Regions from separate parts of the Clostridium malenominatum genome, predicted to be linked through region 2. Evidence: a T-box and tRNA genes for the amino acid it is inferred to sense, from the RefSeq annotation. Region 2 holds a T-box; the other holds one or more tRNA genes.
What was found. A T-box is a leader RNA that pairs with one kind of tRNA and senses whether it is charged. The one in region 2 lies ahead of tyrS (tyrosine--tRNA ligase), so its partner is inferred to be a tRNA-Tyr.
Positions count from the first base shown of each region.

Region 1: it encodes a tRNA-Tyr, which carries the amino acid that the T-box ahead of tyrS (tyrosine--tRNA ligase) is inferred to sense. The anticodon was not compared.

Region 1 covers NZ_BAAACF010000003.1:351,711-367,824, forward strand. The annotation lists gene recD2 (SF1B family DNA helicase RecD2) at 1-2,138, opposite strand, end outside; gene metK (methionine adenosyltransferase) at 2,242-3,417, opposite strand; SAM riboswitch class I at 3,490-3,591, opposite strand; tRNA gene ABDZ69_RS13530 (tRNA-Tyr) at 3,702-3,786, opposite strand; tRNA gene ABDZ69_RS13535 (tRNA-Thr) at 3,792-3,866, opposite strand; tRNA gene ABDZ69_RS13540 (tRNA-Tyr) at 3,907-3,991, opposite strand; tRNA gene ABDZ69_RS13545 (tRNA-Thr) at 3,997-4,071, opposite strand; gene ABDZ69_RS13550 (tRNA 2-thiocytidine biosynthesis TtcA family protein) at 4,309-5,028, shown strand; gene yyaC (spore protease YyaC) at 5,089-5,616, shown strand; gene mreB (rod shape-determining protein) at 5,643-6,677, opposite strand; gene spoIIID (sporulation transcriptional regulator SpoIIID) at 6,766-7,020, opposite strand; gene ABDZ69_RS13570 (peptidoglycan DD-metalloendopeptidase family protein) at 7,131-7,853, opposite strand; gene spoIID (stage II sporulation protein D) at 8,004-9,041, opposite strand; gene murA (UDP-N-acetylglucosamine 1-carboxyvinyltransferase) at 9,108-10,361, opposite strand; gene ABDZ69_RS13585 (YwmB family TATA-box binding protein) at 10,384-11,073, opposite strand; gene ABDZ69_RS13590 (acetyl-CoA C-acetyltransferase) at 11,297-12,475, opposite strand; gene wecB (non-hydrolyzing UDP-N-acetylglucosamine 2-epimerase) at 12,604-13,758, opposite strand; gene ABDZ69_RS13600 (glycosyltransferase family 4 protein) at 13,786-14,820, opposite strand; gene ABDZ69_RS13605 (deoxycytidylate deaminase) at 14,857-15,345, opposite strand; gene upp (uracil phosphoribosyltransferase) at 15,424-16,053, opposite strand; gene rpiB (ribose 5-phosphate isomerase B) at 16,072-16,114, opposite strand, start outside.
Region 2 covers NZ_BAAACF010000001.1:1,000,064-1,016,177, reverse strand. The annotation lists gene ABDZ69_RS05055 (hydrogenase maturation protease) at 1-423, opposite strand, end outside; gene ABDZ69_RS05050 (nickel-dependent hydrogenase large subunit) at 426-1,832, opposite strand; gene ABDZ69_RS05045 (hydrogenase small subunit) at 1,848-2,732, opposite strand; gene ABDZ69_RS05040 (cytochrome b5 domain-containing protein) at 2,722-3,189, opposite strand; T-box leader at 3,342-3,603, shown strand; gene tyrS (tyrosine--tRNA ligase) at 3,665-4,900, shown strand; gene ABDZ69_RS05030 (TIGR03943 family putative permease subunit) at 4,940-5,677, opposite strand; gene ABDZ69_RS05025 (permease) at 5,678-6,619, opposite strand; gene ABDZ69_RS05020 (GTP-binding protein) at 6,641-7,276, opposite strand; gene ABDZ69_RS05015 (CobW family GTP-binding protein) at 7,289-8,230, opposite strand; gene ABDZ69_RS05010 (DUF4358 domain-containing protein) at 8,457-9,203, shown strand; gene ABDZ69_RS05005 (MBOAT family O-acyltransferase) at 9,227-10,630, shown strand; gene ABDZ69_RS05000 (DHHW family protein) at 10,650-11,780, shown strand; gene ABDZ69_RS04995 (phosphoenolpyruvate hydrolase family protein) at 11,840-12,667, opposite strand; gene ABDZ69_RS04990 (Tm-1-like ATP-binding domain-containing protein) at 12,684-13,895, opposite strand; gene ABDZ69_RS04985 (phosphoenolpyruvate hydrolase family protein) at 14,002-15,198, opposite strand; gene ABDZ69_RS04980 (GNAT family N-acetyltransferase) at 15,212-15,493, opposite strand; gene ABDZ69_RS04975 (glycosyltransferase family 8 protein) at 15,608-16,114, opposite strand, start outside.

The DNA.
Region 1 (16,114 bases), on a different contig from region 2:
ATGAACTTTATAGACTTTAAAGACCCTACTATTACAACTAAACTTTTTGCACGAGTTATACCTGTATATAGTAAATTTCTATTCATAAGCAATGGCGGCCCCATAAAAGCTGGAACTACCACCACCGGGAACTCACTACCCTGGCTTTTATGTATGGTTATAGCATAAGCTAATTCTAATTCATCTAAATACATGCTTTCATATATAACTTTTCTTTCTTCATCAAAAATTACTGTAATGACATCTTTTTCTTCGTCTATATCTTCTATATAGCCCATATCTCCGTTAAATATACCTATTCCTTCATTTTCCCCAAATCCAGCTATTCTTTTCCACTTTAATGAATAGTTATTTTTTATTTGCATAACTTTGTCGCCCACTCTAAATAACATTTCTCTAAATTCTTTTTCTTTCTTATTAGGCGACTTAGGATTTAATACCTGTTGAAGTTTTTCATTTAAATTGTCTACCCCTAAAACTCCTTTTCTCATAGGAGTTAATATTTGAATATGTTTTAGTTTATCCCAACTTTTATTAAAGGTTGGAAGTCTCTTATCTATAAGTCCTACTATGGTGTCTAGAATTACTGTTCCCTCTTCACCATTTATAAAATAGAAGTCCTTATCCTTTTCATTTAGTACTGGCATTTCACCATTATTAATTTTATGAGCATTAAGGGTTATCATACTTTTCGAGGATTGCCTGAATATATCTTTCAATTTTACTACCTTTACACAATTACTTTCAATTAAATCTCTTAAAACATTACCAGGACCTACAGAGGGAAGCTGGTCTACATCTCCCACTATTATGAGTCTTGTACCTAGTGATATGGCCTTTAATAAATTGTGCATTAGTAGTATATCTATCATAGAGGCTTCATCTACAATTATAACGTCACACTGCAAGGGAGACTCCTCTGTTTTTGTAAAAAGCTCCTCTTCTTCACTCATACCCATCTCCAATAATCTATGTATGGTTTTGGCTTCCTTTCCTGTAGCTTCACTCATTCTTTTTGCAGCTCTTCCTGTAGGTGCTGCCATAAAAACTGTCATACCATACTTTTCAAATATTTGGCTTATACAATTTATTATAGTAGTTTTTCCTGTACCTGGCCCCCCTGTAATTATCTCTATCCCACTTATTAAAGCTCCTTTTATAGCTTCCTTCTGAGAGGGTGCAAATTTAATTTGATTATCTTTTTCAAATTTATTAATTTCATCATCCACATCTATTTCTAGTTTATTAAAGTTACACAAAGAAAGTGTAAGAATTTTTTTTGTTACACCTAACTCACAATAAAAATAGGGTATGGTAAAAACATATTGTTCTCCATTACATTCTTCTATTTTAATCTTACCTTCATAAGCATTATATATTAAGCTTTCTTTTATGTGTTCCTCAGCAACTCCAAGAATTTCTATGGCTTCTTTTACAAGTCTATTATATGGCATACAGGTATTACCTAAACCACAAAACTGATTTATAATATATTTTATTCCAGAGCTAATTCTAAAAGGAGAGTTTAATTCTATCCCTAAATTACGAGCAATCTTATCAGAAGTTTTAAAGCCAAAGCCAGCTATATCTTCTGTTAAAATATATGGATTTTCCTTAACTATTCTTATAGAATCATTTTTGTATTTCTTATATATTTTTAAACATTGATTAGTGGTTACTCCGTAATTTTGGAAGAACATCATTACATTTTTTAGCTCTCTTTGTTTATTAAAGGATTCCTGGATAGTAGCTATTTTTTTATCTCCTATGCCTTCTATTTCTTTTAACCTTTCAATATTATTTTCTAAAACATTAAAGGTTTCCTCTCCAAAAATTTCTACCATTTTTTTCGCAGTTACAGGTCCTATGCCAGATATTACTCCTGAAGCTAGATATCTTTCTATACCCTTTGTTGTATTTGGCAAGCTTTCCTCACTAATGTCAACTTTAAATTGCTCCCCAAATTGAGGGTGAGTGACCCATTCCCCTATTAGATTTAATTCTTGGCCCTCAATTATATAGGGTATACATCCCGTAATGGTTATTAGTTTATTTTTTTCTTTTATCCTAGCTACCACATATCCATTTTCATCATTTTTAAAAACAATAGCTTCCACACTTCCCTGTATCTCTGCCATAAAACCTCTCCTAAATTGTTAATTTAATTTATATTATACCATATTATTTCCTTATACAAACAAAAGAGAGGTTATTTAAAACCCCTCCTTTTTTTCGTATATTTTATAAATATTTTTTTATTTCTTCAACTTTATCTAATCTTTCCCATGGAAGATCTAAATCTGTTCTTCCAAAGTGACCATATGCAGCAGTTTGCTTGTAAATAGGTTTTCTTAAATCTAAATAATTAATTATAGCCGCAGGTCTTAAATCAAATGTTTTGTTTATTATATCTACTATTTTATCATCTGATATTTTTCCTGTTTCAAAAGTATCTACAGCAATAGAAACTGGTCTTGCAACTCCTATAGCATAAGCTAATTGGATTTCTATTTTATCTGCCACTCCAGCGGCAACTAGATTTTTAGCTACCCATCTTGCTGCATAGGCTGCGGATCTATCAACCTTTGTAGGATCTTTTCCTGAGAAAGCTCCACCACCGTGTCTTCCATATCCTCCATAGGTATCAACTATTATTTTTCTTCCTGTTAAGCCAGCATCTCCTTGAGGTCCACCTACAACGAATCTTCCCGTTGGATTTATATAGTATTTTGTATTTTCGTCTAGGAGTTCTTGAGGAACCACTTCATTAACTACGTATTTTAGTATATCTTTTTCTATCTCTTCCCTAGTAACCTCTGGACTATGTTGGGTAGATACTACTATAGTGTCTATTCTAACTGGCTTTCCATCTTCATACTCTACCGTAACCTGAGTTTTTCCGTCTGGTCTTAAGTATGAAAGTGTACCATCTTTTCTAACTTCTGATAACTTTCTAGCAAGTTTGTGAGCAGTAGCTATTGGCATTGGCATATATTCCGGAGTTTCATTTGTAGCAAATCCAAACATCATACCTTGGTCTCCAGCACCTATAGCTTCTTCTACATCCTTTTCTCCTTTTTTAGATTCTAAGGATTCATTTACTCCCATGGCAATGTCTGGTGATTGTTCATTAATTGATGTTAATATAGCACAAGTATCACTATCGAAGCCATATTTAGCTCTTGTGTAACCTATGGATTCTATAGTTTCTCTAACAATTTTAGGAATGTCTACATAACAATTAGTTGTTATCTCTCCAACAACTAAAACCATCCCTGTAGTTACTGTAGTTTCACAAGCTACTCTTCCTTTAGGATCTTTTTCAAGTATAGCATCTAACACCGAGTCAGAAATCTGATCACATATCTTATCTGGATGCCCTTCTGTTACTGATTCTGAAGTAAACAATTTTCTCATCTTTTTACCCTCCAATTTAATTTTTATAAAAATAAAACCCCTTCGATAAGAAGAGGTAACAATGTTCCTTTTCTCTTATCTTGCAGATATTATCTGCTGGAATTGGCACCTTAGCATAATAGCTGGTTGCCGGGTTTCATAGGGCCCATTTCCCTCCACCTCTCTTGATAAGAGCTTTTTATTCTATTTTACTCTAAAAACTATAGCATAACCTCATTACCGTGTCAACGGGGAATTTTTTACTTAATCAAAATAAAAAAGACACTATCAACAGTGTCTTTTTTTGGTGGAAGTGGATGGATTCGAACCATCGAAGGTACTACCAACAGATTTACAGTCTGCCCCCTTTAGCCACTCGGGAACACTTCCATATATGGAGCTGGCAATAGGAATCGAACCTACAACCTGCTGATTACAAGTCAGCTGCTCTACCGTTGAGCCATGCCAGCATATTTAATAACTTAACAATCTAAAAATATTAATTAAAATTGGTGGAAGTGGATGGATTCGAACCATCGAAGGTACTACCAACAGATTTACAGTCTGCCCCCTTTAGCCACTCGGGAACACTTCCATTTGTGGAGCTGGCAATAGGAATCGAACCTACAACCTGCTGATTACAAGTCAGCTGCTCTACCGTTGAGCCATGCCAGCACATTTCATTATTAATATTCTTAATTTGTTAACAAGCAATAGTATACATTCTTATTTAATAAAATTCAACCTCGAAAACAGCCATTATGGGCAATGTAACGATTATTACTCTATATTACTCTTATTTCCTTCACATTTCTTCAAATTAATGCATTTAATATAATTATATTCTTTATTTGTTTATAACTTTATATTATAATGCTAGTAGAATATTCGAAAGCTGATAAGGAGATAACTATGCAAAAACTTCTAAGCAAATTAAGAAGAGCTGTAAATGATTTTAAATTAATAGAAAGTGGGGACAAAGTTGCAATAGGCTTATCTGGAGGTAAAGATAGTCTTACTTTACTACATTTGTTAAGTAGGTATAGAACTTTTTCTCCAGAACCCTTTGAATTAATTGTTATTACTATTGATCCTAAAACAGGTGCAGATTTCTCACCATTAGAAAAGTTATGCAATGAACTAAATGTTCCATTTTATTTGATAGAATCTAATATTAAAGAAATAGTTTTTGATATTAGAAAAGAAAAAAATCCTTGCTCTTTATGTGCTAATTTAAGAAGAGGAGTATTAAATGAAAAAGCAAAAGATCTAGGTTGCACTAAAATAGCCTTAGGTCATCATAAAAATGATGCTATAGAAACTCTATTGATGTCTATGTTCTATGAAGGCAGAATAAATAGTTTCTCACCTAAAACCTATTTAAGCAGAAAAGATATAACCGTCATAAGACCTATGGTGTATATAGATGAATTAGAAATTAAAAGCACTGCAGCAAAATATGAGTTTCCTATAATACACAATCCTTGTCCTGCAAATGGACTTACTAAAAGACAATACATGAAGGATTTAACCTATGCACTAGAGAAGGACATTCCCGGATTAAAAGACCATCTACTAGGAGCTTTGATGAACATAGAACAGCTAAATATTTGGGACAAAAGTAAGTTTTAGTTAATTATATTAATATTAAGCCACCCTCTCTCATATACATTATTAGGGAGGTGTGGCTATTTGAATATAATTCGAGCACATTATAAAGACCAGGCTTGTTTTTATAAGATAGGCAATTTTATATGCAATTATGTTGATGTTAATACAGTTATAGTATGTATAGGTACTGATAGATGTATAGGAGATAGCTTAGGTCCATTAGTAGGTACATTTTTAACCGAAAAGAATTTCCCTCTTCCTATATATGGAACAATCTCCGATCCTATACATGCTTTAAATATTGATAGGAAACTAACAGAAATTAAATATGCTCACCCTAATGCAAAGATTATTGCCATAGATGCCTGCCTAGGTCATGAGAATAATATAGGTGAAATACATGCAAGAGATTGTCCAATTCAACCTGGGAAAGGCGTTGGCAAAAAACTCCCTCCTGTAGGTGAATCCTCTATAATAGCAATCGTAGATTCTTCGGAAAATAATATATTTAGCAATACTAGAATAAGATTAGATTTTATATTCAAGCTAGCTAACGCAATAACACAAGCACTATTTCTTGGATATGAATCAAAAAAAGCAAAGAGTTAATCACTTTGCTTTTTGTTAATTCATTATTAATTCATTAAGTTTATATCATCGTTTGTCATACTTAAGTCTAGCTTATCCACAAAATCTAAAACCTTACCTGTACCTAAAGCCACACATGAAACTGCATCTTCTGCTACATAGACAGGAACCTTTGTAACTTCTTGTATGAGTTTATCAAGACCATTTAATAAAGCTCCCCCACCAGTCATTACAATACCTTTATCTGCTATATCAGCTGCTAGTTCAGGTGGAGTTTTTTCCAATACCGAATGTGTGCATTCTGCTATAGCATTTACTGGCTCACTTAAAGCCTCTCTCATCTCTTCAGAAGACACTGTTATATTTTTAGGAAGGCCCGTAACTAAATCTCTTCCTCTTATTTCCATACTTATTTCTTCATCTCTTTTATAAGCTGAGCCAATATTAATTTTTAAATCCTCTGCTGTTCTTTCTCCTATCATTAACTTATGTTTTTTCCTTATGTATCTTATTATAGCTTCATCAAACTTATCTCCAGCTATTTTTATAGAAGCTCTAACAACTATTCCTCCTAAGGATATAACAGCAATGTCTGTAGTTCCTCCTCCTATATCTATTACCATACTTCCACTAGCCTTTGTTATGTCAAGGCCTGACCCAATAGCCGCCGCTAAAGGCTCTTCAATTAGAAATACTTTTTTAGCTCCTGCATTTTTTGCAGCATCTATTACGGCTCTTTTTTCAACTCCTGTAGCTTCACAAGGAATACATACTACAACTCTTGGTGATACAATCTTTCTTTTTCCACACACTTTTCTTATAAAATACTTAAGCATTTTTTCTGTTAGATCATAGTCTGATATAACTCCATCTTTTAGTGGCCTTATTGCCACTATGTTACCTGGAGTTCTACCTATCATTTGCCTAGCTTCTTCCCCAACGGCTAAAACTTTATTTTTGCTTTTATCTATAGCCACCACTGAAGGATCCTTTAATACAACACCTTTTCCTTTTATGAACACTAACACTGTTGCAGTTCCTAAATCTATCCCCATATCTGTTCCAATATTGAAGAAAAACATCCCTATTATTCACTCCTACTCTTTCGTTATATTTTTATTGAATTATTCCTTATCAATACCATATAATTCAATTATAATAGGAATGTGTCTATCCTTCAATAGTCTTGTACTTCATTTTGGTAGCTTTTCCACCTCTTATATGTCTTTCAGATTTATTGTAATCCATTATAATTTTGGCTTCATTGGCAATTTCGGGATTTATTTTCGGTAATCTCTCAGTCATATCTTTATGAACTGTGCTTTTACTTACTCCAAATACCTTTGCTGTTTTTCTAATAGTAGCTTTTGAGCTTATTATATAATTTGCTACTTCCAATACTCTTTCCTCAATATAGTCCTTCAAAGTGCTGCCTCCTTAATCTTATCTATTTATAAATATGCTTTTACACAATCTTAAATTACATTTGGTAAGCCATTTCCTCATGTAAATGAGGAAAATGGCTAGTCTTTACCTTAATACTGTATGTATTTTGATGGATTTACGAATTCATTATTATTCATTACAGCAAAGTGCAAATGATCTCCGTAACTTTCATAGGATGCTCTTATAGTAGTTTTTCCTACACTTCCTATTTTAGTTCCTCTTTTTACATTTTGACCTTTGCTTATTGATACTTTTGAATCCAAGTTAGCATAAATGGTTTTTAGTCCATTTTGATGGTTTATAATAACTTGCACTCCATCTATGCTATCATTTTCAATACTTTCTACTTTACCTTCCATAACAGCCATTACTGGTTTGCCAACTTCGCATTTTATATCCATACCAAAGTTTGGTCTATAGCTATTAGTGGATTTCCAAAATACTGGCTCTTCAGAGTAAGCTCTTGCTAAAATTCCTTCTACCGGTTTTATAAACTTTGTGCTTACAGTTGTAGTAACTTCTGAAACTTTATCCTCTTCTGTTTTATTCTCAGTTACCTCAGCTCGATCTTTGTCATTTCTAACTTGAAGAGCATTATCAAAATCTTCATAAGGTTTTTCTGTAATTTCACCTATTTCTATTCCTGTATCATTTACAATATTAGGATCCTTAGATGATAAGTTCCCTTTTCCTGTATTCCTAGATACAAAAACTGCTACCGTAGCTAAAATGCATAGGCATAGGAATAATATTACATAAAACCCCTCCCTTTTAATAAAGTTTGAAAATCTTTTAGAGAATTTTTTATCCATATGAACACCTCCTTTTTGTAGTTTGTCCAGTACATAGTAAAAAATACATATTTTATATAAATTTATTTCTATTTATTTCTATATTTTTTTACTTATTTTGACTTAAAAGAAAAGAAGCTGTCGACTAATGTTTAGTTGACAGCTTATTTTCTATAATTCCGTGTATTTTCCTATTTGAACACCTTTATAATAGTGACTTATTATATATTTATAGTCCTTCCCATTTTTCCCCAAAGAATTTGCTCCCCATTGACTCATTCCTACCCCATGCCCATATCCCTTACATATTATCTCTACAGTGTTTCCATTAAAAACAAAACTAAAATTAGTAGAGTTCAGTCCCATAATACTTCTAAATTTTGTTCCAGTTATTGTGGTTTTGCCTATTTGTAATTCCTTTACTCCGCCTGCTGAAGTTCTATTTTTTATTTTAATATTATTTTTCAAATTACTAGAAGAGGTAATTGAGTTGGGGTAATAGCTATTAATCATCTTAACAAAGTTAGCATTAGTATATCTTAAACTTGATGTAAACTTTGGGGCAACTTCTTCTCCAGTGCTTTCTACGCTTTGCAAATAAGGAACCGATTGGGAAAACACCTCTTCTGAGCTTTCAGTTTTTCCACCACTTACAGCAAAGTAATATATATCCTTAGCTATACTGTTGTTATATACAATTACTTCTTCTTTTGTTTTTAAAACAGCCTCTTCAATTTTACTCCAATACTCATTTCCTTTACTTTCAGGCCATGCCTTAAATCTATCTTCCTTAGATATATAGGCTTGACAATGTACTGTATCACAGATATCACCTTCATTAATTTGTCCACATCCATTTCCTCCAACAGACTCCATATGGGCTAAGGCATAAGTTCTCGCTGCTACCGCTTGAGCCTTTAAAGCTTCAATGTTAAATTCTGCCGGCATTTCCGCTGCCACTACTCCTTTAATATATTCTTCTATGTCCATTTCTTCTATGGTTTTAGTTTTTGTTCTGTATACCCTTATTTTTAGCTTATCTCTTGTTTTTAAAGTTATTTCTTGCTCCTTTACTTCAAACTCTTTTATAGCTGAAGCTTTATTACCTTCCCTTAGCATAAAATATGAAAATATAGTAGTGAAGGTAATAAATAAAAAAACCGTTATTAATAACGTGCATAAATAAAAAAATGTATTATTTTTTTTCATAGAGGTTTTCTCCTTTTTAAGCTTAAGTTATTTCTTTATAAATATATGAGAAAACCTTTTTTATTATTACACTCTATATATTTCCGCCCCTAGAGCTTTTAGCTTTTCTTCTATGGCTACATAACCTCTATCCACATGATAAATTTCCATAACCTCTGTAACTCCTTCAGCTGCTAGACCACAAAGTATTAATGCAGCCCCAGCTCTTAAATCCGTAGCTTTTACCTGGCATCCTGTAAGTTTATCTGTACCTTCTATTACAGCACTTCTACCATCAATTTTGATGTTTGCTCCCATTCTCTTCATTTCTGGTGCATGCATAAATCTATTTTCAAATATGGTTTCTGTTATAACACTGGTACCATTAACAGAAGCAAGCAGTGCCATCATTTGAGATTGCATATCTGTTGGAAACCCTGGATAAGGCATAGTTTTTATATCCACTGGTTTTAACTCTCTTCTTCCATCTAATATTAAAACATCCTTTTCAACCTCAATTACTACTCCCATCTCCGTAAGCTTTGCAATTACGGGTTTTAAATGTTCCTCATTAACTCCTATAATTTTAATTCTACTTTTAGTTATTGCACCTGCTACCATAAAAGTACCTGCTTCTATTCTGTCATATATAGGTTTATGAGTTACACCATTTAATTCTTTTACCCCAGTTATCTTTATCTTCCCTGTACCAGCTCCAGTTATCTTAGCTCCCATTTTGTTTAGATAATTAGCTAAATCTTCAATTTCAGGCTCCTCTGCTGCATTTTCAATTATAGTTTCACCTTCTGCCATAGTAGCTGCCATAATTATATTTTCAGTAGCACCCACAGAAGGGAAATCCAGATATATATTGCTTCCTATAAGTTTCTCTGCTCTAGCTTCAACATATCCATATCCTAGTTTTATCTCTGCCCCTAGTGCAGTAAATCCTTTTAAATGCAAATCTATAGGCCTTGTTCCAATGTTACATCCTCCTGGAAGAGATATTCTAACTCTTCCAAACCGAGCAAGCATGGGTCCCATAATTAAAAAAGATGCTCTTAATTTTTTTACTAAATCGCAGGAAGGTTCAATGCTCGATATTCCAGAAGATTTTATAGCTATTCTATTGCTTTCTTTGTCTATATTAACCTCTGCGGAAATAGACCTTAACACATCACTTATTACAAAAACATCTTCTAACATGGGAGCATTTTCTATAATACATTCCCCATTCCCTAATATACTAGCTGCTATAATGGGTAAAACAGAATTTTTAGCTGAACATATTTTAACTTCTCCACTTAAGGTTTTTCCACCCTTTACTACAATCTTATCCATCATTATCCTCCATTACAAATTTCTAATAAGAAGTAAGTATTTCTGGCGTTCCAATAATAATATAATTACCAGAGTAGTAATTACATAACGCATAATTTAAATCTATAAGTTTTCCTCCTATTGTAATAGGATTAAATTTCTTACTGTACGCAATCGTACTATATCCATTGTCGATTTTTATAGAATTTATATTTTCTGCATCTTCTCTCTTCAACAGAGCCTTTATTTTACGATTTACATCCTTTAAATTATCCTCATAAATTTTAGCCTTTATATACTTAAAATAACTTGTACCTCTATTATCTATGGCCTCACTAATTTCTATTTCCATATCATCCAAATCATAATTACTTGTTTCTTTTATAAAATCTATGGTTATTACATTATATTTTTCATAGTTAGTACTTTGAATATATCCTTTTATATTTCCGCTATTGAATTCTACTCCATAAATTTTCTTATTCTCTCTAACATTTGTATAATTATATTTATCAATTTTTAATTTTTTTAATATATCATGAATTTGCTTTTTGTCATCTTCATAAGTTATAAAATTTGTTTTAACTCCACACTCCTGTATGTCTCCTTTAGCTTCCTGAACAATATCTTGTAAAAGAAGTCCCGAGCCTGTTGCCTTAGGCTTATCCACATTTAAAATTAAAAAAACTAAGCATATAACGCTTATTATTAACATAAATCTCTTACTTTTCATATATTACGCTAAGATATAGCTTCCCCCCTATAATTTAATCCATTTTTTCCCTTTAAATTAAATTATAGACACATCTGATTTTTTTATTCACTAAATATATTATCAATATATAATATTTTGGCAAAAATGTTACAAACTATAACACTATAATTTTCTTAAAATAAAAAAGGCAGATAGTTTTCTAGAAAGAAAACTATCTTCCTTTTTTATTATTTACTATATATTATCTTTCAACGATAAGAGCTGTTCCCATTCCTCCACCTATACAAAGAGTAGCTAATCCCTTCTTAGCGTCTCTTTTATTCATTTCATGAAGAAGTGTAACTAGTATTCTTGCACCTGATGCTCCTATTGGATGTCCAAGAGCTATAGCTCCACCATTTACGTTAACTTTTTCCATATCAAATTTCAAATCTTTTCCTACTGCTAAACTCTGAGAAGCAAAAGCTTCATTAGCTTCTATTAAGTCAATATCTTCAATAGTTAAGTTAGCTTTTTCTAAAGCTATCTTTGTTGAATGGAATGGTCCGTATCCCATTATTGAAGGTTCTAATCCTGCTGAACCATAAGAAGTAATTTTTGCTAATGGTGTTATTCCTAATTCTTTAGCCTTGTCAGCGCTCATTATAACTAGTGCCGCCGCACCATCATTGATACCTGATGCGTTACCCGCTGTAACTGTTCCATCCTTCTTGAATGCTGGCTTTAATTTAGTTAAACTTTCTATAGTTGTTCCGAACTTTGGATACTCATCTGTATCAAAAGCTACTGGTTCTCCCTTTCTTTGAGGGATCATTACTGGAACTATTTCGTCTTTAAATTTTCCTTCTTTTATAGCTTTTTCAGCCTTTTGTTGAGAAGCTGCTGCGAAAGCATCCTGCTCTTCTCTAGTCAATCCCCATTGTTCAGCAATATTTTCAGCTGTTATTCCCATGTGATAGTTATTGAAAGCATCCCATAAACCATCGTTTATCATGGTATCAACCATTTGTCCATTACCCATTCTTTGTCCCCATCTAGCTGTTTGTAATATGTATGGTGCCTTTGACATACTTTCCATTCCACCAGCAACTATTACGTCAGCATCTCCAGCTTTTATCATTTGGCAAGCTAAACTAACAGCTCTTAATCCTGAACCACAAACTTTATTTAAAGTAAATGCTGGAACTTCGTTTGGTAATCCTGCCTTTATAACAGCTTGTCTTGCAACGTTTTGTCCAAGTCCCGCCTGCAAAACGTTACCCATTATAACTTCTTGAACTTGTTCACCTTTGATTCCTGCTCTGTTTATAGCTTCTTTTATAACTGTAGCTCCTAAATCTGCTGCAGCAACATCCTTTAATCCTCCACCAAAGGCTCCTATTGCTGTTCTAACCGCACTTGCAATTACTACTTCTCTCATTAATAAACCCTCCTATTATTATAATTATAAATTTTTCATACTAAATAACTGATTATTTTGTCAACAATTTAATTATAAACCTATTCTGTTATTTTATCAATATAAAGTTGTTAAAAAAAACACAAAGTTTATACTATATTATAATCTTCTGGTCTATTCTTCTCGAAACCATAGTAATACAAGATACTTTCAGCTATTCTAATAGAAGCATTCCCATCTCCATAAGGGTTTATGGCCTTACTCATTTTTTCATATTTCAAAAAATCCCTAATTAAACCATTTGTTTCTGTTAATATATCTTCAATCTTTGTTCCGACAATTTTCACCGTTCCAGCATTTACTGCCTCTTGTCTTTCAGTCACATCTCTTAGAAGAATCACAGGTTTTCCTAAGTGAGGTGCTTCCTCTTGCAGTCCACCGGAATCCGTCATAACTAAGTAACATTTATTCATTAGATTATGGGTTTCTTTTGTATCTAAAGGAGGAAGAATGTGTATTCTATCTAAATTTCCTAAATGCTTTATAACCACATCTTTTACCAATGGATTTAAATGTGCTAAATAAACCACTTCTACATCTTCGTTGGTTGCTACAATTTCTTTTAATGCTATACATATATTTTCTATGCCCTTACCCCAATTTTCTCTTCTATGGGCTGTAACCATTATAATCTTTTTATTATTATAATCTATTTCATTTAATAATGAATTTTGAAACACATAATTTTTTTCTACAGTAAAATTCATAGCATCAATTACAGTATTACCAGTTACAAAAATATCTTTTTCCGCTACACCTTCTCTTAATAAATTTTCTTTAGAAGTAGTAGTTGGTGCAAAATGCAGATCTGCAATAGAACCTGTTAATTTTCTATTCATCTCTTCTGGAAATGGAAAATACTTATCAAAGGTTCTTAGTCCTGCTTCTACATGACCCACTTTAATTTTATTATAAAAAGCAGCTAATGCACCTGCAAAAGTCGTTGTAGTATCTCCATGAACCAATATTAAGTTAGGCTTTTCTTTATCGAATATATCCTTTAATCCTTCTAATACCCTGGTGGTAATACCAGTAAGACTTTGTTTGTCCTTCATTATATTTAAATCATAATCAGGAATTATATGAAATAAATCTAAAACTTGATCTAACATTTCCCTATGCTGCGCTGTAACACATACCTTATTTTCGATTTCACTTATATTTTCTAACTCCTTAACTAAAGGAGCCATCTTTATCGCTTCAGGTCTAGTACCAAATATAGTAATAACCTTAATTTTATTCATAACTCTACCTCCACAATTTATTGGCAGTTATTCTTTATGCTTGAAAAAACCATATTTCCAAGCAATTATAACAAGCATAGACATTACTATAGCTAATAAAAAATAAGAGCTTTGACTGCTTACTTGCATGGCTAAAATTGCAAAACTTCCTAGTATTGCGCTTATTAAGTACATTATTATAACAGCTTGCCTCTGAGTTAAACCCATGTCTAGCAATCTATGGTGTAAGTGGCCCTTATCCGCTTCCATTATAGGTTTTCCATTTATCTTTCTTCTAATCATAGCAAATAAAGTATCGTATATAGGTAGACCCAGTGCTAAGATTGGTACCGAAATAGCAAAGGCAGCTGCAGATTTAATTGCCCCTTCAATGGATATTGAGGCTAATAAAAATCCAAGTAGTTGAGCCCCTGTATCTCCCATAAATATAGATGCCGGATTAAAATTATACGGAAGAAAACCTAATATCGCTCCGCATAGAGCTATAGTTAAGTAAGCAGCTTCAAATCTAGTTTTAATAGTAAATAATGTTATTATAAATAAAGTAAAGCAAGATATTAAAGCTACCCCTGCTGCCAATCCATCCAATCCATCTATTAAGTTTATGGAATTTGTGACTCCAACCACCCATAGTATAGTTAATGGTATGGATAAGTAACCCAAGTCTAACCATTGAGCAACCCCTGGGAAGGGATTTGTAATTAATGAGATTTTAACTCCATATACAATCAATATTCCAGCTGATGATAACTGAAACAAAAGTTTTACCAAAGGTTTTATTTCATATTTATCGTCTAAAAATCCACCTATCAAAATAATTGTTGCTCCTATTATTATTCCCTTTTGCGCCCTAGTTAAAGGACCTACTTTTAGTAAAACCGAAATAATAAAGGACATGTATATAGCTAATCCCCCCAATAGAGGCGTAGGTTTTTTATGTATTCTCCTCTTATCTTTAGGTATATCTATAACATTCAATTTATATGCAAGTTTTTTAACTAATGGTGTAAATAAAAACGATAATATAGTAGAAAAAATAGCTACTGTAAATAAATTTTTCATATTTTACCTCTCTAATCAATAAGGGCTAAATATTTATTAGTATCCGAATGTATCAGATAGTGAATCATCATTGTCAATCCATTCCTGCACTTTAATAACTCTATAATCTTTTTCAGTATCTCTAATTATTACAAACTCTATTCCTGAATTTATAATTAATCTTTTACACATAATGCATGAGTTAGCGTCTTTGACCAATTCTCCTGTATTGGCATCTTTACCTACAAGATACAAGGTACCCCCTATCATATCTTTTCTAGATGCACTTATTATAGCATTCGCCTCGGAATGTACTGATCTGCATAGCTCATATTGAGTTCCTCTAGGTACCTTTAATTGTTCTCTTCTGCAAAATCCTAAATCATTACAATTTTTTCTACCTCTAGGTGCCCCAGTATACCCTGTAGAAATAATTTCGTCATTTTTCACTATAGCACATCCATAATTTCTTCTCAAACAAGTGCCTCTTTCAAGAACTGTTTCAGCTATATCAAGATAATAATTATGTTTATCTCTTCTTTCCATTTTACATCCCCTCGTACAATATATCATTTACTATTATAGGTCAAAAAAACAAAGCTGGCAATGTGCCAGCTTTATTTTTTACTTAGTTCCAAATAATCTATCTCCTGCGTCTCCAAGACCTGGAACTATATATCCTTTTTCATTTAATTTTTCATCTATTTCTGCTATATAAATATCTACATCTGGGTGAGCCTCTTGAACAGCCTTTATTCCTTCAGGAGCAGCAATTAAGCACATAAGTCTTATGTATTTAGCTCCTTTAGCTTTTAAAAGAGTTATAGCATCTACAGCCGAACCTCCTGTAGCTAGCATTGGATCAGTAACTATAACATCTCTTTCTCCAATGTCTTGTGGAAGCTTGCAGAAATATTCCACAGGTTTTAAAGTTTCTTCATCTCTATATAGTCCTATGTGTCCTACCTTTGCTGCTGGTATCATGCTTAACATTCCATCTACCATTCCAAGACCAGCTCTTAATATAGGAACTATTGCTACCTTCTTTCCTGCTAGCATTTTGCATTTTGCAGTGCAGATTGGAGTTTCTATTTCAACTTCTTCTAGCTCTAAATCCCTTGTTACCTCATAAGCCATAAGCATAGCTACTTCTTCAACTAATTCTCTAAATTCCTTTGACCCAGTGTTTTTATCTCTTATAAAACTTAATTTATGTAGTATTAAAGGATGTCCTATTTGTGTTACTTTGCTCATATTAATTCCTCCTAAAATTTATTTATTATATTTTTTCTCAATTTGTGATATTTTATCGACT
Region 2 (16,114 bases):
ATATACCTGACTTTTTATATGATTAAATTTCTCTAAAAGCTCCTTGCTTAACTCCTCTCCATAATCAACATCAACACCCTCTATGCCAATAATATAGCCAGTTACATTTTGAAAATTATAGCTATTTAAAAGTTTTATTAAGCTTAATTGATGTTGAGAATAACCCTTTTCAAAAAAAATTTCCTTATTATTAATATCTAAAATAGAAATTTTGCCTGGTTCAATGCCATACAACGTACAATCTAAAATAAATATAAAATCTCCATTCTCTATAAAACTTAAAGAGTAGTCCGTATCAGTTTCCCCTAATATAACCTCAAATCCTAATCTCTCCAAATCACTTCTTAGTTCTTGGCCAATTAACACTCCAATAGCATCATCTTTCATTATCCTATTTCCTATAGCTAAAATCTTCTTGCCCATACCTACACCAACCTTATATTCATTGTAGAAGAATCCTTGGTTAAAACATGAGTTGCACAGGAAACACAGGGATCAAAGGATCTAACAATTCTTCCTATTTCAGTAGTATTCTTAGGATTATCCACATGGGTACCAATAAGTGCTTCCTCTAAAGCACCAAAAATTCCATTAGAATCCCTAGGGGATAAATTCCAAGTACTAGGCGTTATTATTGTATAATTTTTAATCTGATTTTCTTCAATATTTACATAATGTCCAAGAGAACCCCTTGTGGTATCTATAAAGGCATATCCTACGGCATTTTTAGTCAATGTATAGGCCTTATTAGTACTATCTTTAGGTATTATTTTATCTAAAAGCTGTAACATACTGTTTGCAATTTTTTTAGCTTCTAATACTCTTGATACAATTCTATTCATAGTTGAAATTCCTTCTCTATACTCTCCACTTATATACATTCTGGCCAAGGGTCCCACTTGCATTGCATATCCTTTATACCTTGGAGCTTTTATAAAGCTATATGCCCCCTCTTTAAAAGGATCTACCTCCCAATTATTATCCTGTATATTTAATGTATTCTCCTTTGCCTTATACCAAGCTTTATATATATTTTCATTTATATTTTTAATATCCAAAACCTCTCTCTTACCATTTATGATAACTCCGGGAGATACATAATAAATATCTTCACCATAATTGTCAAATAGTCCATAGGTCATTAAATTTTCAGGTCCTCTCCCTATATTAAAATAATCATTATAATAAGTTGATAATATAAAAACGTCCTCCATCATATTATTTTCAATAAAATCTCTAATTTCTGTAACCAAAGCCTTTACCTGAACAATTTTTTGAGCCGTTATATTAACGGTAACCCCTCCAGGAAAAACCCCGTGATTATGAGGAGCCTTTCCCCCTAAAACAGCTAATGCCTCGTGAGCTTTTCTACTATAATTTAAAGAGGAAAAATAGTTTTCTATAAGCCTCTCACTTTGTTTTTTGGGTATTCTAAAATCATCATGAGTAATTGAATATAGCGGATTTATATTAAATCCCTTAACATAATCAGGAAGAACATATTGATAAAAATGTCTTAAGTGGTTTTGCAAAAATTCACTTCCATGGAGTACATCTCTAATCATTTCTTCATTTCTGTCTGGGACAATATTATAAGCATTTTCAAGAGCCTTAGCAGAAGCCATAGAATGAGCTGTAGAACATATACCACAAATTCTTTCTGTAAAATAAATAGCATCAAGAGGAGATCTCCCTTTTAGCATCTTTTCAAATCCCCTAAAAAGCATACCCTGGCTTTCTACATCTACAATCTTATTGTTTTCTATATAAGCTGTTATCTGCAAATATCCACTTATTCTAGTAACTGGATTAATAACTACCTTATCTGCCACCTCATCCCCTCCAAATTAAATACTCACAAATGGCTCCATACCATCTGGAAAACCTTTAGACGCACATCCTATGCATGGAGTATTGTCTCCAATAGGCCAATTAACATAATCATTCCACTGTCTAGTAGGGCAATCCGTTTTTGTAACAGGTCCCCTACATCCTAATTTAAACATGCAGGTTCTTTCTCCCACTGACTTTGCAAATATTCTTTTTTCAAAGTAAGATCTTCTAGGGCAAATATCGTGTATGGTCGTTCTATAAAAATCAACAGGCCTTCTATCTTCATCAAGTTCTATATCCCCAAATAATATTAATTGAGCTATAGTTCCCATAATCCAGTCTGGGTGAGCTGGACAGCCTGGCACTCTTATAGCTTCACGATTTATTTCTTTTTTTAAATAATCAAAAACACTTATGCAACCAGTAGGATTTGGCTTTGCTGCTGAAATTCCACCATAGGAGGCACAAGTTCCTACAGCAAGTATATACTTTGCTTTAAGTGCAACTCTTTTTACTTCTTCCATTCCTGTTATCCCTTCCCCTTTATAATTAGCTACAATATTATAAACTCCATTATCCTTAGTTGATATAGCTCCATCCACTATAAGAATAAACTCCGTATCAAGGGTAGCTAGCAACTCTTCCTGAGCCTCTTCTCCCTGAGCCTTCATAATGCTATTGTTATATTTAAAGTTCACCATATCAGTTAAAAAATACTGCATATTTGGACCAGAGCCATCTAGTAAAGAAATTATATTTCCAGAGCATCCAGCAGCCTCAATCCATACTAAATTCATCTTTTTCTTATTTTTCATCTCTATTTGAGAAACTGCTCTCTTAACTAATTCTTTAGCAGTAGCGTATTTATTCTTTACTGCGGGACACATATTATTGAGCATTTTCACTGCTCCCTTCAGTTTTTAATATTCCAACCTGCTCTAGCCCTTTTAGAATTTGTTCTTTATTATGGCAAGCGTTTATTTCTTTAGTTAAATCCCTTCCAGCTTTAAGCCCAAAATGAGTTCCAGCTGCCCAAGCCGCATTATAAGTTACATCGTAAACTACACCATCAATAGCCACATAAGCTTTATTACCATTCTTGCCGTCATATTTTAAAAGCTCTTCTAAAGTAAAGCTTTGTTGCCTCATATTTTCATTTTTTCTATATATGTTGTCCATTTCATTAATGTTATACATAAAATTTTTTAGAACCTTAATTCTATACCGCTCCTCTTTAATCAAGCTGTCATAAAACATTTTTTCATAAATATTAAAGCTCATAAAGCTAATCTTTTTAAGTTGATATATGTTTTGCTCCATTCTATTTATCAACTCTTTATAACTCTTGAAATTCATGTATTCATTCTCCTATAAAATCTTATCTTTAAATAATATGAAAAAATTTATTTTAGTAGACCTATTTTCAAATTAGTAGTTTAAAATAAAAGCTTATACTTTAAATTTACTATTGACATTTCATCATGTTAATGCTAAACTACCAACCATACAACAAAACTGCGATGAGAAGAAGTAGAAATCATACGTTTTCAACAGAAAGCTACCGGTTGATGAGAGGGGCAGAAAACAGATTTTGAATACATCTCTGAGTGGCGCACTGAAAGGATTTATATCTTAGTAGGCTGTTGCCGGGTGCCACCGTTATATGGCTAGGGTATAAGCACTTTTGTGCCGTACCTGATGAGGTTTATACAGTGATGTGTAAATAAATTTGAGGTGGTAACACGTGAGCACAAGACTCCCGTCCTCTGCATAGAGCAGAGAACAGGGGTCTTTTTTATATTCAAATTAATTTTTAGAAAGGATGATAGTAATGAAAAGTGCACAAGAACAGTTTAAGATTATTATGAAAGGGGTAAACCAAGTTGTTAGTGACGAAAATTTAATGGGAAAGCTCCAAAAAAGCATTGAAGCGAATAGTCCTCTTGTAGTTAAGCTTGGACTTGATCCTTCTGCACCAGATATACATCTAGGCCATGCTGTTGTACTGCGTAAAATCAAGCAAATGCAGGACTTAGGGCATCGTGCAGTAATCATAATTGGAGATTTCACAGGCAAAATTGGGGACCCATCAGGTAAAAGCAAAACCCGTAAACCATTAACTACAGAGCAGGTGCTGGAAAATGCAAAAACCTATGAAGAACAGATTTTTAAAATACTTGATAGAAATAAGACTGATCTTAAATTTAATAGTCAGTGGTTGTCAAAACTGAATTTTGAAGACGTAATAAAACTTGCAGGGAAAGTTACTGTTGCTAGGATACTTGAAAGAGATGATTTTGAAAAAAGATATAAAAATAGCGAACCTATTGGACTACACGAATTTTTCTATCCATTAATGCAAGCCTATGATTCTGTGGAACTAAAAGCTGATATTGAAATGGGAGGCACAGACCAAACTTTTAATATTCTTATGGGACGTACGCTACAAAAGGATTTTGGTCAAGAGAGTCAAGTAGCCCTATTTATGCCATTGCTTGAAGGTACCGATGGCATTGAAAAAATGAGCAAAAGCCTTGGAAATTACATCGGTATATATGAAAATGCAGTTACAATTTATGAAAAAACTATGACTATTCCAGACAACCTTATTATTAAATACTTTGAACTGGCAACAGATATTCACCCAGATGAAGTTGAATTAATTAAGCTAGAACTTGAAAACCCAGAAACTAACCCTCGTGATGTTAAAATGCGCCTTGCAAAAGAGATAACAACTTTATATTGTGGTGCTAAGGAAGCAGAAATAGCTGAAGAACATTTTAAGACTGTATTCCAAAAAAATCTTATTCCTGAGGATATAGATGAATTTACCTTATCCCTTGATTGCTTTGCACAGGATGGAAAAATTGACCTTGTAAAGATCATCTCTAAGAGTGGAATTACTAAAAGTAACGGGGAAGCCAGAAGACTTATTACACAAAATGCTGTAAAAATAGATGGAGAAAAGTTTAATTCATTTACAATATCAGATACAAATAGTAGTTTTGTTATTCAGGTGGGTAAGTCAAAATTTATCAAAGTAAAGGCAGAAGAAGGAAGTGTTTAACTACCACTTCCCCCTTCTGACCCCTTTTATTAATAAATATTAAAAGTATATATATACATTATCAGGCCTATCTATTTTTTCTAACTTTTCAACTTTAATTGCAGGCAACTCAATTTCTTTGCCTGATGGCTCTTTATATAAAATTGATTCAATAACCCCCTCTATTCTCACCCATTCATCTGTTTTTAAATTTTCACTCTCCTCCCACTTGCTTACTAAACCTATAATTTGAGAATCTGCCGCACAACATGTCATAACCATTCTTCCTACAACAAATTCTCCCTGGTTTAACCCCTTGTCCTTAAATACGAATCCAGAAATACATACCCTTTTACCCTTATACTTTTCTATATTCTCTTCTATGGAATATAATCTTTCTAAATAATTATCATCATTAAATTCAATTAAGACTTCGTCATAAATATCTTCATTAGATGTACCCATTGATACACTTCTATTGATATTTATATTTACCCCTCTTTTATCTGCAATGCTTGAGGTTAATTCCATTTGAGATGAAGTCATTCCAATAACAAGGGTAGTCCAAAGTAAAATATAACTTTTATTAATCTTATTTCTTGTTTGCACCGTAAAGATTTTAGTAAACTGATATAGGGATAGTATTAGAAATACTCCCACGGAAAATTTCACATAAAGCATCATTCTTGGAGCAATATACATAGCTATCTTCCCTGTGTAAAATAAATAGTAAAAATAAAATGTAAAACCTGACAGTATAATGAACCATACTAACTCATGAAAATTAAATCTCTTCATCTATATCACTCCAAATCTACTCATAAAATTTACTATACATCCAATAATAAAAGATAAACCTAATGTATAGATTATTATTTTAGCCACATATCCCCTTTTAAAATTGCCCATAAGCATTAATGTATTCTTTATATCAAGCATAGGTCCTAAAACTAGAAATGCTATAATGGAACCCGTTGTAAACTGTGCTGAAAAAGTTTTAGCTATAAAAGCATCTGCTTCTGAACAAATAGATAGTAAAAATGCCAAAGCTATCATAATTATCACTGAATACACATTGTTTAATCCTATGGATTTTATTGAGTTTCGTGGTACCGTAATTTGAAACATGGAGGATATAAAAGCTCCAAATATTAAATATTTACTTATATCTTGAAACTCTATTATTGTGTGTTCTAGTATACTTTTGAACTTAGAATTGCCATATACTCTATCAAAACCACATCCACAAAGACATCCTCTTTCATTATCAAAGCTCTCTGTTTTTGCTGGATTCTCTTTATTATAGCTTCCGTAATCAATTAAAAAACCTATGGTAATTGCCACTAAAAACCCAAACATAGCCCTTAATAACACTATAATAGGCTTATCATAGAAGGCATAATAAGTGGACATCAAAACTACTGGATTTACTATTGGCACCGCTAACATAAAAGTTGTGGTAGCACCTGCAGGAACTCCCTTTTTCATAAGTCTTCTAGCAATAGGGACAATAGCACATTCACACACTGGAAATACCATTCCCATTAATCCAGCTCCAATATATCCTAAAATCTTATTTCTAGGAATAATTTTCTCTATAAACTCTTGTGATACAAAGATTTGAATTAATGCAGATACAAGGGAGCCTAATAATATAAATGGAATTGCTTCAATTATTATGCTTATAAATATAACAGAAAAATTTTTAAAATACTCAAAACCTAAGTTAATACCTTCCATATTTTTCTCCTATCATAATATTTATCTATAAACTATATTTTTAAAGAATATCCTCAGTTTTTTTAAAAAGCCTTCCTCTAATATTTTTTCTTTTTGGACCATAGCCTTTATTGATTCGCCTTTTTTAACTCCTATAATAATGGCATATGGGTTTATGGAATCAATCTTCTTATGGATTTTATCTATTTCTTCTTTTCCTACCTCATTTATGTTATTTATTAAAATTAAGTTGCTATACTCTACTGCTGGAAGTAAAAAGCCTCCCATATTATCTAAATAAAAATTAAACACCGAAGCTTCTGAAATATAGAAAATAGTAGTTATCTTGCAGTGTTTCTTTAAAGCTTTACTGTTAAATATATTTAAAGTTTCAATAAGATTTCTTGTTCCATTGTGTTCAATTATTACTCTATGTGGTCTATAAAGAGTTAGAGCATATTTAAGGTACTCTTCTGTTAAAGGTTTTTCTGCATCATATAATTTTATCTTCACCCTTTTATCTTCTATTATGGTCTTTTGTATTTCCCTAAGTCCTCTTTCACATTGAATTATAAGTACCTTCTCATTATCTACTAAAGTACTTTCTACTAATGCATTTATAAATGAAGTTTTACCAGAACCTAAAAAGCCTGTTACTATTTCAATATCTGTATTCATAATCTCTACCTACTATAAGAATAATTTTTTTAGATTTTCTTTATTTAAATTACTACCAATCACACATAGTCTCCCAGTATAATCAGCTTCTATCTTTTGTATTTGTATTTCATTGGGAACATAGTCAAACTGCACCCATTCCACCTTATTTTCCTGTAATATTCCTTTTGCCCTCAATACCTTTCCATACTTCTCCTCATCCTTTAATTCTCTTAAAATACTAGCCAACTTTTCTTTGTTATATATTTTTGGGGTTTCCATGCCAAAGGTTTGAAATACTTCACTGGCAGAGTGATTATTTCCTAATTTAAATCTTCCTTTATTTAAATTAACCTTTTCAAGTTCTAAATCTATCTTTTCTTTTTCTGCAGCATTTATTATCTTATCCCCTTTTATTTCATCCCAAGGTGTTGATATTATAATAGCCTCCCTATTTAACTTATTGATTTTTTCCATAATATCTGCTAATTCTTCTTTAGATAGGTTTTGGCTTCTACTTAAAACAATAGTTTTACCATTAGTTATTTGATTTTTGTAAAACTCACTGAAATTTTTAATGTACATATGAAATCTACTAACGTCTACAACGGTAATAACCATATTAAGTGTTACAATATTTTTTACTTCAGGTTGGTTTATAACAGATAATATTTCTGAAAGCTTTCCAACTCCAGAAGGTTCTATTATAATTCTTTCTGGATTATATTTAATGCACATCTCCTTTATTGCTTGTACAAAATTTCCTGAAACACTGCAACAAATGCACCCTGAATTTATTTCCTTTATATTTATTTTACTCTTAGCTAAAATGCTTCCATCGATACCTACTTCACCAAATTCATTTTCTATTATTACAATGTTTTCTTTAATAAAATTTTCTTTAATAAGCTTTTTAATAAGCATTGTTTTTCCTGCGCCTAAGAACCCAGAAATAATATCAACCTTCGTCTTCATTTTCTTACCTCACTTTATATAAAATTTTCCACATAATTATTATATTTAAAAAACAAAGTAAATGCAATTGATTTGCATTTACTCCTTATATTATACTAATATATATTGAATTAGCAGTTTAAATATTACTTATTTAATCCATTTAATCTTTTAATAATTGAACTATGGAATTTTATTTCCGTAATAATTTATAGGAAAAATAAAACATCATAAGGAGGGCATATAAATGCTAAGAAAAAAAATACTAATAATTCTTTCAACTATTTTAATTATTACATCTGTTGGTTGTGGTAATAAATCAAAAGATGCAGGTAACGTAAACGATAATCAAAGTGTTGTGGAAGAAAACATTGAAAAAGAGGATGAGGATACAAAACCTGAAGATAACTCTACTGCAGATGAAACTACTAAACCTGAAAAACCCGTAGAGTCTGTGACTAAACCTGAAACTACTAAGCCGGAAACTTCTAAACCTGAAGTAGCTAAACCTGAGACCCCTAAACCACAACCACCAAAACAGGAAACGGTAAAGCCAACCGCTCCAAAACCTGAAGAAAAACCAACTCCAAAGCCTGAAGAAAAGTCCGTAGCAACGAAAGACATTGCAGATAAGATAGTAAAGGATTTGGAATTTCCAGCTACTTTAGAAATGGATGAAGAACGTGCTAAAGAATTTTATGCTTTAGACACCACCTTAGTTTCTGAATTTGCAATTTATCAAGCTATGATGAATGTAAAAAGTGACGAAGTATCAGTATTTAAGGTAAAAGATAAAAAGAATATTGAAAAAGTAAAAGAAGGTATATTAAAAAGACAGGAGCAATTAACAAATGTGTGGAAACAATATCTCCCTGACCAGTATGAAAAGGTACAAAATTATATTATCTTAGAGAAGGATAACTATATAATGTACTGTATTTCCGATAATCAAGAAAAAGCAGAGGAAATTTTTAATAGTTTCTTTAGTAAATAAGCTATTGCTCAAGGAGATTTACTATGGTATTTAGCAGCCTATTATTTCTATTTTTATTTTTACCAAGTGTAATTTTAGTTTACTATGTTGCACCCAAAAGATTTCGAAATTTAATATTATTTCTAGCTAGTCTTATTTTTTACGCCTGGGGAGAACCCGTATATATAGTAATTATGATTTTTTCCTCTCTGGTAGATTATACTTGTGGAATTGTCATAGATAGTCGTCGAGAGGAAAAGGCTATAGCTAAAACCATGCTACTTTTATCTATATTCATTAATTTAGGGCTTCTAGGTTTTTTTAAGTACTATAGGTTTCTTATAGGAAGCATTAATGACTTATTTGGTGTTTCCTTAAGAAATTTCAATGTTACAATGCCTATAGGTATTTCCTTTTATACCTTTCAAACCATGTCCTATACCATTGACGTTTATAGAGGAAAATTCCCTGCGCAAAAGAATATTATAGACTACGGAACCTATGTTAGTCTATTCTCCCAGCTAGTTGCAGGGCCAATTGTTTTATATGATACTATAGCATATCAGTTGAAAAACCGAAAGGAAAGTCTAGCTGACTTCGGACAAGGCTTAGAAAGGTTCATAATTGGTCTTGGGAAAAAGGTTTTAATAGCAAATAATATAGGAGTTCTGTGGAATGAGATTCAAAGTATGCCAGAAGAACTGACTATTGTGACAGCATGGATAGGAATCCTCTCCTTTGCTTTCCAAATATATTTTGATTTTAGCGGATATTCAGATATGGCTATTGGCCTTGGTAAGATCTTTGGTTTTGATTTTCCTGAAAACTTCAAGTACCCCTATACCTCAAAAAGCATAACTGATTTTTGGAGAAGATGGCATATATCTTTAGGTACTTGGTTTAAGGATTATGTATACATCCCCTTAGGTGGAAGCCGCTGCACTAAGCCAAGGTTTTATAGAAATTTATTTATAGTATGGTTTCTTACAGGGTTATGGCATGGTGCAAGCTGGAACTTTATATTATGGGGACTTTATTTCGGTATTATAATCCTTCTAGAAAAAACCCTATTGCTTAAAGTTTTAAAAAGAGTGCCAAAAGCTCTATGTCATATTTATTCCCTTCTACTCATTTTAGTGGGCTGGGTATTATTTTATTTTGAAAGCTTACCTAAGGGCATTAATTATTTAAAAGCTATGTTTGGCCTATCACCTATAGACTTTATAAATTCAAGGTGCATATACCTTTTATATAATTATGCAATTATTTTATTTATTGCAGCCCTAGCATCAACTCCTATTATACATAAGTTTATATATAGGTTGAAAATTAAATGGGAAGGATTTTACCATTTTGCTTCTATATCTTTTATTACTATGATTATGTTTCTTTCAACAGCATATTTAGTTGATGCCACTTATAATCCTTTCTTATACTTTAGATTCTAGGCAAAAGGAGGTATGCTAAATGAAAGTATATAGGATAATTTTAAGCTTCATAATTATGCTGTTCTTAGGAACTATGGCTATAATAAACTTTACCTTTCCTGATAGGGAGTTTTCTGAGGAAGAAAATAGAATGCTTAAGGGAAAGCCAACCTTTTCATGGGAAACCTTAAAGAACGGTAAATTTACCAAAGAATATGAAGCATATATTACGGATCAATTTCCCTTTAGGGATTTTTGGGTAGAAGTTAAAGCCTCTTCAGAAAGATTGCTGCAAAAGAGAGATAATAATGGAGTGTATTTAGGGAAAGACGGATATTTGCTTCAAAAGGTAGATAAAGTAGATGAAGAAATTTTAAATAAAAACCTCCAGGCAATAAATATGTTTGGGAAGAACAATACAGGGAATAAAATATATTTTCTTTTGGCTCCAAATTCAGTAGAGATATTAAAGAATAAACTCCCTCCCTTTGCAAGTTCTGAGAATCAATTATATATAATAAATTCTGTACAGAATAAACTAGATTCTTCTATTAGTTTCATTGATGGCTATAAAGCTCTTTCAGAGCATAAAAATGAATATATATATTATAAAACAGATCATCATTGGACTTCTTTTGGCGCTTACTATGCTTATAATTATTTAGGTAGTAAAATGGGATATACCCCTTTGGCAATAGAGGATTTTAACGTGGAAAAGGTAACAGATGAGTTTTATGGAACACTATATTCTAAAGGAAATTATAGGACTGCCAGTTCAGATTCCATTCATATATTTAAACCGAAAAAAGAGCCTTCATATACTGTGGAATATCTAGATACAAATACCTCCAGCCATAGTCTATATGAATTCAAACACCTAAATAGCAAGGACAAGTATTCCCTGTTTCTTGATGGCAATCACGCTCTTACCGTTATAAAAACTGATATTAATAAAGATAAGAAGCTTCTTGTTATTAAGGATTCCTATGCTCACAGCCTTATACCTTTCCTAACTAACAACTATGGTGAAATTCACGTCATGGATCTTAGGTATTTTAATATGAGTGTAGGAAATTACATGAAAGAAAATAATATAGAGGAAGTTTTGCTAGTTTATAATATTTTATCCTTTGTAGAAGATAGTTCCATAATGAATTTAAAGTTTAAGTAGTATCTTAACCTTAAATAGAAAAAGCGATAGGTCTCTAAAACCTTTCGCTTTTTCTCTATTTATTTCTTAATATTTTTAAATGCTTCAGTTTGATTTTTTATACCAACCTCAGTGGCAAACCTTTCTATACTAGATGCTCCAAAGAAGCCTTCAACACCATGAGTTTTTGACATTATATATTGAGCATCCTCAGGCTCTGCTATTGGTCCACCGTGACATAAAACTATAATATCTGGATTTACCGACTTACTAGCATCGCATATCTCCTGTACTTTTACAACACAATCATCCAATGTAAGTGCTGTTTTAGCACCGATGGTTCCTTTAGTTGTTAGCCCCATATGTGCTACTAATATATCTGCTCCGGCCTTTGCCATGGCAATAGCTTGTTCTTTATCAAATACATATGGTGAAGTTACTAGATCTAATTCATGGGCTTTTCTTATCATTTCAACTTCTAAACCATATCCCATTCCCGTTTCTTCAAGGTTTTGTCTAAAAACTCCATCAATAAGTCCAACCGTTGGGAAGTTTTGCACTCCTGCAAATCCCTGTTCTTTAAGCTCTTTTAAAAACACTTCCATTACTCTAAATGGATCTGTTCCACAAACCCCTGCTAATACAGGAGTATCTTTAACAACAGGCAACACTTCTCTACCCATTTCAACTACAATTTGGTTAGCATCCCCGTAGGATAATAAACCTGCAAGGGACCCTCTTCCTGCCATTCTATATTTTCCTGAGTTATATATTATAATTAAATCTACTCCACCAGCTTCAGCACTTTTAGCAGAAATACCTGCCCCAGCACCTGCTCCTAAAATTATTTTCCCTGATTTAATTTCCTCTTTCAATCTATTTAAAACTTCACTACGTGATTTTGCCATTTAAAATCCCTCCTAACTATTTTTCATTTAATAATTGAACTAATTTTTCCGCAGCAGTAATCGAGAATTCTTCGTCATTAATATTTGTATTTATCTCTATAATCTCTACTAATGGATTAGTTATATTTTCTTTCAATGTCTTAAATAACATAGCGTCTTCGTTAGCTCCATAAAATTGCTGCCCTTCTGAATCTAAAAGAGAAACCCCTTTCAGTGGTAAAAGTAAGGCTGTTTTTCTTTGAGCCATGTTCAACTTCTCAGCAATTACTAAACCTAACTGTCTATTTTCTTCTACTGTAGTTCTCATTAATGTCACCGTTGGATTATGTTTATATAAATTACGTCCTGTATATTTGCTTGGAACAGAGGATATAGGGCCAAAGTTAACCATATCTAATGCCCCAACGGAAACAACTTGAGGTATTTTATTAAGTACAGCCGCTTCAAGTCTATCTTCCCCTGCTGCCATATTTCCACCAAATAATTGATCACACCATTCCGTTGTTGTAATATCTAAAACCCCTTCTATATAGCCGTCCCTTATTAGGCTTTCCATAGCTCTTCCACCAGTTCCTGTGGCGTGGAATATTAAAACCTCGTACCCAAGCTTTTCTAAATATTCTCTAGATTTATTTATACATGGAGTTGTAACACCAAACATAGTTGCTGCAATTAGAGGCTTTTTGTTTAAAGTAGTTTTATTTTCAAACTTAACCATACCAGCTATTGCAAAGGCAGCATTAGTAAAAATTTTTGTGGAAATAGAATTTAACCCTGCCACGTCCACAATGGATGGATACATAAATATATCACTAGTTCCTACATACATAGATACATCTCCAGCTGCAACAGTAGATACCATAACCTTAGGCACCCCTATTGGAAGGGCTCTCATTCCAGGAGTAACAATTGAAGTACCTCCACTTCCTCCAAAGGAAAGAATTCCATCAAATTTTCCTTCTGAATAAAGCTTTGGCAATAGCTTTTCCATTCCTCGTGCTAAAGTATCGGTGGCTAATGCTCTATCTTTTTTAGCTGCAATTTCTTTGATGTCACCACCTACAGCCTGTACAACTTCATCATTAGATACATCTGGTGTAAACTTAGGTTCAAAAACCCCTGTGTGAATCATAAAAGTTTTTAACCCCAAGCCTTCAATTATGCCTTTAACATAGCTAAATTCTTCACCTTTAGAATCAAAGGTTCCTGCAATTGCAATCGTCTTCATAGTTTACCTCCTTAATAAGTAGAATTTTCACTCTAATCTAATAATACAGCTAAAAAACCAAAATATACATGTTACTTTGTAATATGTTCATGTGTTTTTGTAATATTTATAAAGGTTTTGTTTTTTCTCTATACTCTTTTGGAGATAAACCTGTTTGTTTCTTAAAGGATTTACTAAAATGAGCATAATCACTATATCCTACAATATGGGCGATTTCGCTTATTTGAATATTTTCTTTTTCTAAAATTTCCTTGGCCTTATTTAATCTAAACTGAGATAAGTATTCTGGGAAAGTACAACCCACTTCATTTTTAAAAAGACTACTTAAATATGGCCTTGATACATGTAACACCGATGCTAAATCACTTAAAAATATTTTATACATATAGTTATTTGAAATATATTCTTTAACAAAATCAACATAGCTATAATGCTTTTTTATGCCTTGGATCATTTTTATTAACAGCTCATCTTTTTCATGAATTCCAGCAAATTTAAAGGATTTTGTAGTATTTGTTATTGTAGACTCGAAGGGAGTTCTTTCAAAGGCTGACCCTCCAATATACCCTATTGCTTCAGTATTTTTGTACATATAATCAATATCTATTGGTGTTTTAACAGGACCTCCATAAATCATTTTTAGCACTCCAGGTCTAATATCATCACAGGTCTTAAATATTTTTGATGTAAGATTTTTTGCCGATTCCAATGAAATCATTTTCTTAGCTCCTACTTCCCCTCCACCTGTTAATCCTAGATGTACACATATAATATCAGCACCTGCCCCTAGCATTTCTACTGCTTGTTTTTCATTAAAAACAAAAGCTATAGTAAATAAATTTTTTTCATGGGCAATTTTTATCCCTTGAACCTCTTTATCAAAACTAATTCCCTCATCTTCTAATGCTTCACGAAATTTTCCTTCAAGCATTCCTATTGTTGGAAAATTGTTAATTCCAGAAAAACCATTATCTTTTATTAAATCAATATACTCTTCTAAATTTATAGTTGGATCCGTTGCATTAACACCAAAAATCACAGGTATATTTTTAACTATTGGTATAATTTCTCGAGAACCAAATTCCATAACAAGTTCATTTGAATTGGAGAAAGGCATCCAGCCAGCAAGAGAACCTATGCCCATTTGCCTAAACCTTCCAGAGCTTAGCGCCAATATAATATCTGCTCCACCTTTCTCTGCGTACTTAGCGGATAGCCCAGAGCCAACAGCAACTCCAATTATATGTTTATTAATAAGTATTTGATTTTTCAAATTATTAATTATGTATTCTTTTTTAAACATAGAATTAACCCCTCTATTGTGTACTATTTTCTAATCTATACACCAGCATATGATAAACTCTATTATTAAAATATCCTTCATCATCAACTCTATTTGCCAGAGTAAAATTGCATTTTTCTAGAAGTTTTATTGATTTAATATTGTTTTCTTCTGTATAGGCCTCTAATGCCTTTAAATTCATCACCTTAAGACCATACTCAATCACACTTAATAATGCTTCCTTCATTAAGCCTTTACCCTGATAGTATAGAAGATTTCTTGTTTCAATATTAGGAAATGAAGTAAAATTAATCATTTTAGCTACCTAACCTTCCTATAGCTTATTTTAAAATCTTCTAAAGCAATCCTTTAGCATTGTTCCAAGATTTTTATAAAATCTTCTTTTACAGAAAGCGTTGGACTTAATAATCTATATTAAATATCTTTTTCTACGAAAAAACACTTCATCTTCAACTTCTTTATAAAATATATCTAGCTCTCCAATGTAATTATCCTTCCAAGGCTTGTTTCTTCCACAGTAATGAATAATGACGGTATTTTCTTTTACCCATTCTAAATCTACTCTGTTATTAAAATTTTTAGGCTTCATATTATGTAGTTTTAAATATCTATCACTAAGATTATAAATAAGAGAATTTACCGTTTTAGTTTTTCCTCCGTATAAACCACTTAATACATCTTGGTCAGGAAGTAATAGACGATTTTTATTTTTTTCAATATATTCAAAAACACATTCTATGTTTTGATCCTCTCTAAGAAGTGTTAAATTCATCAACATTACCCCTGAATTTATATACGGAGAGTCCTTGTCCATCTCTAGGCGAAACTCATTTAATTTCTGCATTCCCTTATTAACATGAGAGGATGCAATGTAGTAATTGCCTTCAAAATCCATGTTATAAAGTTCATCAAGGGA